Regions from separate parts of the Streptomyces sp. NPDC046925 genome, predicted to be linked through region 2. Evidence: riboswitches for the same ligand, from Rfam matches in the RefSeq annotation. Region 2 holds a riboswitch; the other holds the start of a gene.

What was found. Region 2 has a riboswitch for cyclic di-AMP ahead of ABZ906_RS34475 (C40 family peptidase). Riboswitches for the same ligand answer to the same signal wherever they lie in the genome.
Positions count from the first base shown of each region.
Region 1: it holds a riboswitch for cyclic di-AMP, as region 2 does, so the genes downstream of both, ABZ906_RS00480 (M23 family metallopeptidase) here and ABZ906_RS34475 (C40 family peptidase) in region 2, are expected to answer to the same signal.

Region 1 covers NZ_JBEYWZ010000001.1:119,667-124,075, reverse strand. The annotation lists gene ABZ906_RS00495 (GNAT family N-acetyltransferase) at 1-491, opposite strand, end outside; gene ABZ906_RS00490 (HPr family phosphocarrier protein) at 701-982, shown strand; gene ABZ906_RS00485 (GntR family transcriptional regulator) at 1,141-1,851, opposite strand; gene ABZ906_RS00480 (M23 family metallopeptidase) at 2,074-2,877, opposite strand; cyclic di-AMP (ydaO/yuaA leader) riboswitch at 2,890-3,053, opposite strand; gene ABZ906_RS00475 (pitrilysin family protein) at 3,269-4,409, opposite strand, start outside.
Region 2 covers NZ_JBEYWZ010000011.1:162,011-166,419, reverse strand. The annotation lists gene ABZ906_RS34480 (ATP-dependent DNA helicase) at 1-1,755, opposite strand, end outside; cyclic di-AMP (ydaO/yuaA leader) riboswitch at 2,000-2,157, shown strand; gene ABZ906_RS34475 (C40 family peptidase) at 2,165-3,367, shown strand; gene ABZ906_RS34470 (hypothetical protein) at 3,434-3,787, opposite strand; gene ABZ906_RS34465 (NlpC/P60 family protein) at 4,107-4,409, shown strand, end outside.

The DNA.
Region 1 (4,409 bases), on a different contig from region 2:
TCCGTGAACACCTTGATCATCTTGGTGTTGGCGGGCAGCACCTCGGCGGCGAAGCGCCGGATGCCGCGCTCCCTGGCGACGGCCGCGATGTGTTCGAGGAGGGTGGAGGCGACGCCGCGGCCCTGATGGGCGTCCTGCACCAGGAAGGCGACCTCGGCCTCGTCGGCGGGCGCGCTCGCGGACATGCCGCGGGAGTCGATGCGGTCGAAGCGCACGGTCGCGATGAACTCGCCGCCCACGGTGGCCGCGAGACCCACCCGGTCCACTTGGTCGTGATGGGTGAACCGGTGGACGTCCTTGGCGGACAGGCGGGGGTAGGGCGCGAAGAAGCGGTAGTACTTCGACTCGTCCGAGACCTGCTCGTAGAAGCTGACGAGGCGGTCCGCGTCCTCGGCTGTGATCGGCCTGATCCGCGCGGTGCCTCCGTCACGCAGGACGACATCGGCTTCCCAGTGGGAGGGATATGCCTGCCGGTCCGACGGGGTCGTCATGGGGCCAGGGTACGGGTCGCGGGTGCGCGGCGGCCGGGGCAGGCTAGGAGTCGTCGAAGGGCGGGACGCGGGCCCGTGGCACGAGGACGTACGGTCGACGGGGCAGGACCACCGGTCGATGCCGTACGGACCAGCGGCCGGCGGAGCACGCGCAACGGCATGAGACACTGGTCTAGACAACTGTGAGACATCCGGAAGGGCAGCAACACATGGCTGAGCGCCGCGTCAACGTCGGCTGGGCCGAGGGCCTTCACGCCCGACCCGCCTCCATCTTCGTCCGCGCGGCCACCGCCGCCGGCGTCCCCGTGACGATCGCCAAGGCTGACGGCAACCCCGTGAACGCCGCCTCCATGCTCGCCGTGCTCGGCCTGGGCGCGCAGGGCGGCGAGGAGATCGTGCTCGCCTCCGACGCCGAGGGTGCGGACGCCGCTCTCGACCGTCTGGCGAAGCTGGTCGCCGACGGCCTCGAGGAGCTTCCCGAGACCGTCTAGCAAAGACCGGTACTCGTACGGCGAAGGGCCTGCCCGAATTCGGGGCGGGCCCTTCGCCGTTTCCGCGCACCCCATCGAATACCGAGGGCTTTTACCGAATTCGGGCAGCAGAAATAACGCCCCCGCCGAATAGCACTTCTTTGTATACGGCGCCTCTGTTAATGCCGGAGGCCCACCGTGTTTACGGCATGTTGCGAATCCCTCACACGATCACGGCCCACGGTCCGGTGACCTTGCGGAACCGGAGAAAAGCGCGGCCTGTGCGCGGCCGTCGACCGTTCCGCGTGGGCCGCGGCGAGCGACCTGGCCCGTTCCGCGTCCCCGCGGGCGACCGCGTCGACGATCGCGGCGTGCTCCGCCCAGGACTCCGCGGGAGCGGCCGGGCCCTCGACGACGTACATCCAGGCGATCTTGTGGCGGAGCTGGGTGAGCAGCGCCGTGAGGCCGGGGCTGCCGGACGACTGGGCGAGCGTCTCGTGGAACCAGCCGCTCAGCGAGCGCAGATCCTCGCTCTGGCCGCGCCGGGAACGCTCCTGGCCGAGCCTGACGAGGCCGCGCAGGACCTTCAGGTGCGCCTCCGTGCGGCGCTGTGCGGCGCGGGCGGCGCCGAGCGGCTCCAGGAGCACGCGCATCTCCAGGAGGTCGGCGGCCTCCTGCTCGGTGGGCTCGGCGACGCAGGCGCCCGCGTGCCGGCGCGTGACGACGAAGCCCTCGGCCTCCAGGGTGCGCAGGGCCTCGCGCACGGGGACGCGGGAGACTCCGTAGCGGCGCGCGAGCAGTTCCTCGGTGAGCCGGCCGCCCCGTTCGTAGACACCGGAGACGATGTCGTCCCGGATGGCCGTGCACACCGAGTGCGCGGGAATGCGCATGAGCTGACCTCCGCCTTAATCCCCGCGAAACGCGGTCGACCGACGCTTTTTCAGTGACTCTATTGCAGAGCGGCTGCATTTCCGACGGCTGGCCAGAATCCATGGATACTTTTGGCCAAAGGTGATGCGTGACCAAAGGCGGCGGGGAACGGCGAAAGCCCCGGCTCGCGATGAGCCGGGGCTTTCGGTGAATCAGGTGCGCGTCGCGCGAACCGCCGTGGGTCAGACGTTGACGCCGTGCGAGCGGAGGTACGAGACCGGGTCGATGTCCGTGCCGTAGTCCTCGCCGGTGCGGGCCTCGAAGTGCAGGTGCGGGCCGCTGGAGTTGCCGGTGGAGCCCGAGAGGCCTATCTGCTGGCCCGGCGTGACCGCCTGGCCGACGGTGACACCGAGGGACGACATGTGGCCGTACTGGGTGTACGTGCCGTCGTTCATCTTGATGACCACGTTGTTGCCGTAGGCGCCGCCCCAGCCGGCCTCGACGACGGTGCCGGAGCCGACCGCGTGGACCGAGGTACCGGACGCGGCGTGGAAGTCGACGCCGGTGTGGCTGCCGGAGGACCACATGGCGCCGCCGGTCTGGTAGCCCGTGGAGACGTACGAGCCGGAGATCGGGGAGACGTAGGTGTTCAGGCGCTTGCGCTCGGCCTCGCGGGCGGCGCGCTCCTTGGCCTCGCGCTCCTTCTTGGCCTTGGCCTTCGCCTCGGCCTCGGCCTTGCGCTTGGCCTCCTCGGCCTTCTTCTTGGCGGCCTCTTCGGCCTTCTTGGCGGCCGCGGCGGCGTCGGCGGCCTCCTGCTGCGCGGTGGCCTGCGCGTCGATGCTCGCGGCGAGCGAGTCGCCGACGGAGACAGCCTGGGTGAGGCCGGTGTGCTCGAGAGCCACCGCGTCGTCGGCGGCGAGCGCCGGAGCGGCCAGGCCTCCGATGACACCGGTGGTGGTCAGTGCGGCGACGCCCGCCACATTCGCGGTCGTGCGCGTGAGGCGGCTCGGGCGACGGTGCTTCCCGGTGGCACGGGTGAACGCCATGAAGCGGCTGGTCCTTTCCTTCCCTCTCGCCTACCGGGTTAGCTGACGGGTTCGGAGCAGGAAGGTCTCCTACGAGTCCCTCGCCTCACGGCAAGGTTCCCGATTCACCCCAAGGGGACATGTGGGTCCCCGGCTCCCCTGGCTCGCGCCGTACGGGGACTCGGCGATGACTGTCCGGTGCCGCGGGTGCGGCGTACTGCATGACGAACAGCCGGACCAGACGCTAAGCGTGGCGTCTTTCAAACGACAAACGGATCAGAGCTTTTGTAGCGCACGCCACAGGGCAGACACGTAACCTCCATACCAATTCGGACAAATGAGGACCCCGGTGGCCAATTCCAGCCACCGGGGTCCCGATATGTCCTGACTGTCACTCAGGCTGTCACCGTGCTCAGCCGGTGACGACACTCACTTCGCCGATGCCGAGCGCCCTGACGGGCTCCTCGATCTGCGAGGCGTCACCGACGAGCACCGTCACGAGCCGGTCCACGGGGAAGGCGCTCACCACGGCGGCGGTGGCCTCCACGGTGCCGGTCGCGGCCAACTGGCGGTACAGCTGCGCCTGGAAGTCGTCGGGCAGGTGCTGCTCGACCTGGTCGGCGAGGGTGGCCGCCACGGAGGCCGCCATCTCGTACTTGAGCGGGGCCACGCCCACCAGGTTCTGCACGGCGACGTCACGCTCGGCGTCCGTGAGGCCCTCGGCGGCGAGGGTGCGCAGGACCTTCCACAGGTCGTCGAGCGCCGGTCCCGTGGACTCGGTGTCCACGGAGCCGCTGATGGCCAGCATCGCTGCGCCCGTGCCGTCCGGAGCCGAACGCAGGACCTGGGCGAACGACCGTACGCCGTAGGTGTATCCCTTCTCCTCGCGCAGGACGCGGTCCAGGCGCGAGGTGAGGGTGCCGCCGAGGCAGTACGTGCCGAGCACCTGGGCGGGCCAGACGCGGTCGTGCCTGTCCGGTCCCACGCGTCCGATGAGCAGCTGCGTCTGGACGGCGCCGGGGCGGTCGACGATCACGACACGCCCGGTGTCGTCGGCGGTCACCGGCGGCACCGGACGCGGCTGCGCCGTGCCGCCGGTCCAGGAGCCGATGGTGTCGGCGAGGACGGCGTCCAGGTCGGTGCCGGTGAGGTCGCCCACGACGACGGCGGTCGCCGTGGCGGGCCGCACGTGCTTCTCGTAGAAGGCGCGCACCGCGGCCGAGTCGATGGCCGTGACCGTCTCCTCGGTGCCCTGGCGGGGCCGCGACATGCGCGACGTGGCCGGGAACAGCTGCCGGGAGAGCTCCTTGGCGGCGCGGCGCGCCGGGTTGGCGGCCTCGTGCGGGATCTCGTCCAGGCGGTTGCGTACGAGGCGTTCGATCTCGCTGTCCGCGAAGGCGGGGGCGCGCAGGGCGTCGGAGAGCAGGCCGAGCGCCTTCGGGAGGCGGGAGACCGGGACCTCCAGGGAGACCCGGACGCCGGGGTGGTCGGCGTGCGCGTCCATGGTGGCGCCGCAGCGGTCGAGTTCGGCGGCGAAGTCCTCGGCGGAGTGC
Region 2 (4,409 bases):
GGCGAGTTCCTGGAGGTTCTCGATGCGCGTCTCGTCCTGCGGGTCGGTCGAGGCCTGCAGCTCGGCGAGGTACCCGGTCCGTTCGAGCACGGCCTCCAGGACGACGGCGGGGCCCGCGCCGGACTCGACGATGGTCCGCAGCTCCTCCATCAGCGTGTTGAAACGCTTGACGGCGTTCGCCGAGCGGGCCGCCATTCCGTACGCCTCGTCGACGCGCTTCAGCGCCTGCGGGAAGGAGATCTTCTCGCGCTGCGAGAGCGCGTCGATCATCGCCTCGGCGCGGTCACCGATGCCCCTCTTGGGGACGTTCAGAATGCGCCGCAGCGGGACGGAGTCCTCCGGGTTCGCGAGCACGCGCAGATACGCGAGGACGTCCCGGACCTCCTTGCGCTCGTAGAAGCGGACGCCGCCGACGACCTTGTAGGGCAAGCCGACGCGGATGAAGATCTCTTCGAAGACACGGGACTGCGCGTTCGTCCGGTAGAAGATCGCGACGTCGCCGGCCTTCGCGTCGCCCGCGTCGGTGAGCCGGTCGATCTCGTCGGCGACGAACTGCGCCTCGTCGTGCTCGGTGTCGGCGACATAGCCGATGATGCCCGCACCCGCGCCCGCGTTGGTCCACAGGTTCTTGGGGCGGCGGCTTTCGTTGCGCTCGATGACGGCGTTGGCCGCGGTGAGGATCGTCTGCGTGGAGCGGTAGTTCTGCTCCAGGAGGATCGTCGTCGCGTCCGGGTAGTCCTCCTCGAACTGGAGGATGTTGCGGATCGTGGCGCCGCGGAAGGCGTAGATCGACTGGTCGGCGTCGCCCACGACACACAGCTCGGCGGGGTCGTCCCCCTCGCCCCCGGAGGGGCCGACCAATTCGCGCACCAGGGCGTACTGGGCGTGGTTGGTGTCCTGGTACTCGTCGACCATCACGTGCCGGAAGCGGCGGCGGTAGTGCTCGGCGACGTCCGGGAACGCGCGGAACATGTGGACCGTCGTCATGATCAGGTCGTCGAAGTCGAGGGCGTTCGCCTCGCGCAGCCGCGACTGGTACATCGCGTACGCCTGGGCGAGCGTCTTCTCGAAGCCGTCGGCGGCCTGACCCGCGAAGGTCTCCTCGTCGATCAGCTCGTTCTTCAGGTTGGAGATCTTGGCGCTGAAGGACTTCGGCGGGAACTTCTTCGGGTCGATGTCCAGGTCACGGCAGACCAGCGCCATCAGGCGCTTGGAGTCCGCGGCGTCGTAGATCGAGAAGGAGGACGTGAAGCCGAGCTTCTTCGACTCGCGGCGCAGGATGCGGACGCACGCGCTGTGGAAGGTCGACACCCACATCGCGTTGGCCCGCGGCCCCACGAGCTGCTCGACGCGCTCCTTCATCTCGCCGGCGGCCTTGTTCGTGAAGGTGATCGCCAGGATCTGCCCCGGGTGCACGTGCCGCTCGGCCAGGAGGTGCGCGATGCGGTGCGTGAGGACCCGGGTCTTGCCGGAGCCGGCGCCCGCGACGATGAGCAGCGGGGAGTCCGCGTGCACGACGGCCGCGCGCTGGTTCTCGTTCAGACCGTCGAGGAGGGCCGCCGGGTCGATCACGGGGCGCGGGGCGCCGCCGCGATAGTGCGCGTCGCGGGGTGCGGGCGCGTCGAACTTCCCGTCGAACAGATCATCCGGAATGGACTCCGGAGTGTTGTCCTCGGGCGGTGGCGGGGGCTCTTCCTCCGAAGCCCGCGAGGGCTTGAGGTCCGCCAGGAAGCTGTCATCAAAGAGGCTGCTCATCGCCTCCCGAGTCTAGGCGGCCGCACTGACAACCCGCCCCGGGTTCCGGCCACGTCACTCTCGCCTACGCCCTGCTCGCGGACGATCACTCTCCGCTTCGGCACTTCGTGCCCACGTCAAGAGCTTCGTAAAGTAACGAAAATGTATCGGGCATATCGAACATCAACCTTCACACGGACCACACGAGTTGGCTAGCGTGCTGCCCGGGCTGCTCGTACTCCCACCGGCGAACCCCGCCGGGAACGGGTGGCCTCCGCCGAGTTCGATCTCCTCGGAGCCGGGGACCCACGATGAACTTGGGGTGAATCGGTCCCGTACGCAGTACGGGACTGTAGGGCAACCTTCCGGAACCACCCGCCCGAACCCGACAGCTAACCCGGTAGGCGGTCTACGGAAGGAGTCGCCTCCCTTGGCGTCGCACCGCAAGCCGCGGACCCGCATTGCCGCCCTGCGCGCAACCCCCGCCCTCGGCATCACGACGGCGGCCCTCACCTCCGTGGCCCTGCTGTCACAGAGCGCGCAGGCGGCACCGTCCGCACCGCAGAAGCCCAGCCTCGAAGAGGTCCAGAAGAAGGTCGACGACCTCTACCACCAGGCGGGTGTGGCCACACAGAAGTACAACTCGGCCAAGGAGCGCACCGACAAGCAGCGCAAGAAGGTCGACACCCTGCTCGACGACGTCGCCGAGCGCACCGACAAGCTGAACGAGGCCCGCCAGGAGCTTGGCTCGTTCGCCGCCGCGCAGTACCGCACCGGCGCCGTCTCCGAGACCGCCACGATGATGCTGGCCGACGACCCGCAGGGGTACTTCGACCAGAACCACCTGTCGGACCGGCTGACCGCGCGCCAGAAGAAGGCGGTCGACGACTACCAGACGAAGCAGGCCGCCGCGACGAAGCAGCGCACGAAGGCCGCCAAGAGCCTTCAGACGCTGAGCGACTCACGGGACGACCTCAAGACGAGCAAGCAGGCCGTCCAGGAGAAGCTGGGCAAGGCGCGCACGCTGCTCTCGGAGCTGACGGCCGAGGAGAAGGCGCGGCTCGCGGCGATCGAGAAGAAGAAGGAAGAGGCGGCCAAGCGCAAGGCCGCCGAGCTGGCCCGCAAGCAGGAGGCCGAGGCGGAGGCCAAGCGCAAGGCGGCGGAAGAGGCCGCGGCCAAGGAGCGCGAGAAGAACAAGGAGACCCCCGACTCGGGCTCCGGTTCCGACACCGGCTCCGGCTCCGGCTCCGGCACGGGCTCCGGCGGCACGGATGGCGCCTACGCGACGAAGGCCGCGAAGGTCATCAGCTTCGCGGAGGCGCAGATCGGCAAGCCGTACGTGTGGGGCGCCACCGGCCCCGACTCGTACGACTGCTCCGGGCTCACGCAGGACGCCTGGAAGGCCGCGGGGATCTCCCTGCCGCGTACGACGTGGGACCAGGTGAAGGTCGGCACGACCGTGAAGACGGCCGACGCCAAGCCGGGTGACCTGGTCTTCTTCTACGACGACATCAGCCACGTCGGTATCTACATCGGCGACGGCAAGATGATCCACGCCCCGAAGCCGGGTGCGAACGTCCGCACCGAGTCGATCTACTACATGCCGATCCACAGCGTGGTGCGGCCCGCGTAACCATCGCTTGCCGAAAACGGCCCTCCACGCGCGCGTGGAGGGCCGTTTTACGTCAGTGGGGCGGGATCAGGTCCACATCACCGCGATGAAGATGTTCGCGACGGTCAGCAGCCCGACGGCGCCGAACATCGCCTTGTCCACCTTCTCCTCGTCGCGCTTCACGTAGACCAGCGCGAGGATCACGATCAGCACGGCCATCTTGATGCCGATCTTGACGTTGTTGACCGGGTTGTCGTCCGCCTGGTTGAGACCCACCAGGACGACGCCCGTGACGAGCATCGTCAGGGCGCCGTGCAGCATCGCCGGGTTGAAGCGGGCCGTGCCCTGGCCCATCTGCTTCATCTGGGTGAGGAAGCCACCCAGGAGCGAGGCGATGCCGATGATGTGCAGGCCGACGAAGAGATGGGTGAGAACGTCCATGGCTCCGGAGCCTAGCCGGGTCATATCACCACTCCGCAGCCAGGTCGGCCGCAAGTGCCGCATCGGTCACACACCTGCGCGAAGGGCGCCCGGCCCGGCAGATCGTGCAGTCACATGCGGTCACCGGCGGCGCACTTCCGTCAGTTGCGGACAATCCGTCACCAAGTCGTGACCGCCAGGTTTAGCGTCCTTCGTCAGGTGACCGGCTCCCCACCGCCGTCCGGACCAGGGGCGGCAGTCGGCCACCACCGCCGAGAATCCGGCGGCGGTCCGCTCCCCCTGTGCGGGCTGCCGCCGGAACCTTAAGGAGCCCCCCTTCGTGGCAGCGCACCGCAAGCCCAGACAGCGCTCGCTCAGTGGCCATACGGCCCGCACCGCCGCCACCATCGCCCTTGCCGGGGCGGCCACGGCCACCGTCTTCGACGGCACGGGACACGCGGATCCACGGCTCAGCCCGTCCGAGGTGAAGTCCAAGGTCGACGCGCTCTACCGCGAGGCGGAGATCGCCACCGAGAAGTACAACGGCGCCAAGGAGAAGTCCGAGAACGCCGAGAAGTCCCTGGGCGAGCTGCGTGACGAGGCGGCCCGCAAGACGGAGAAGCTCAACTCCGCGCGCCAGGGC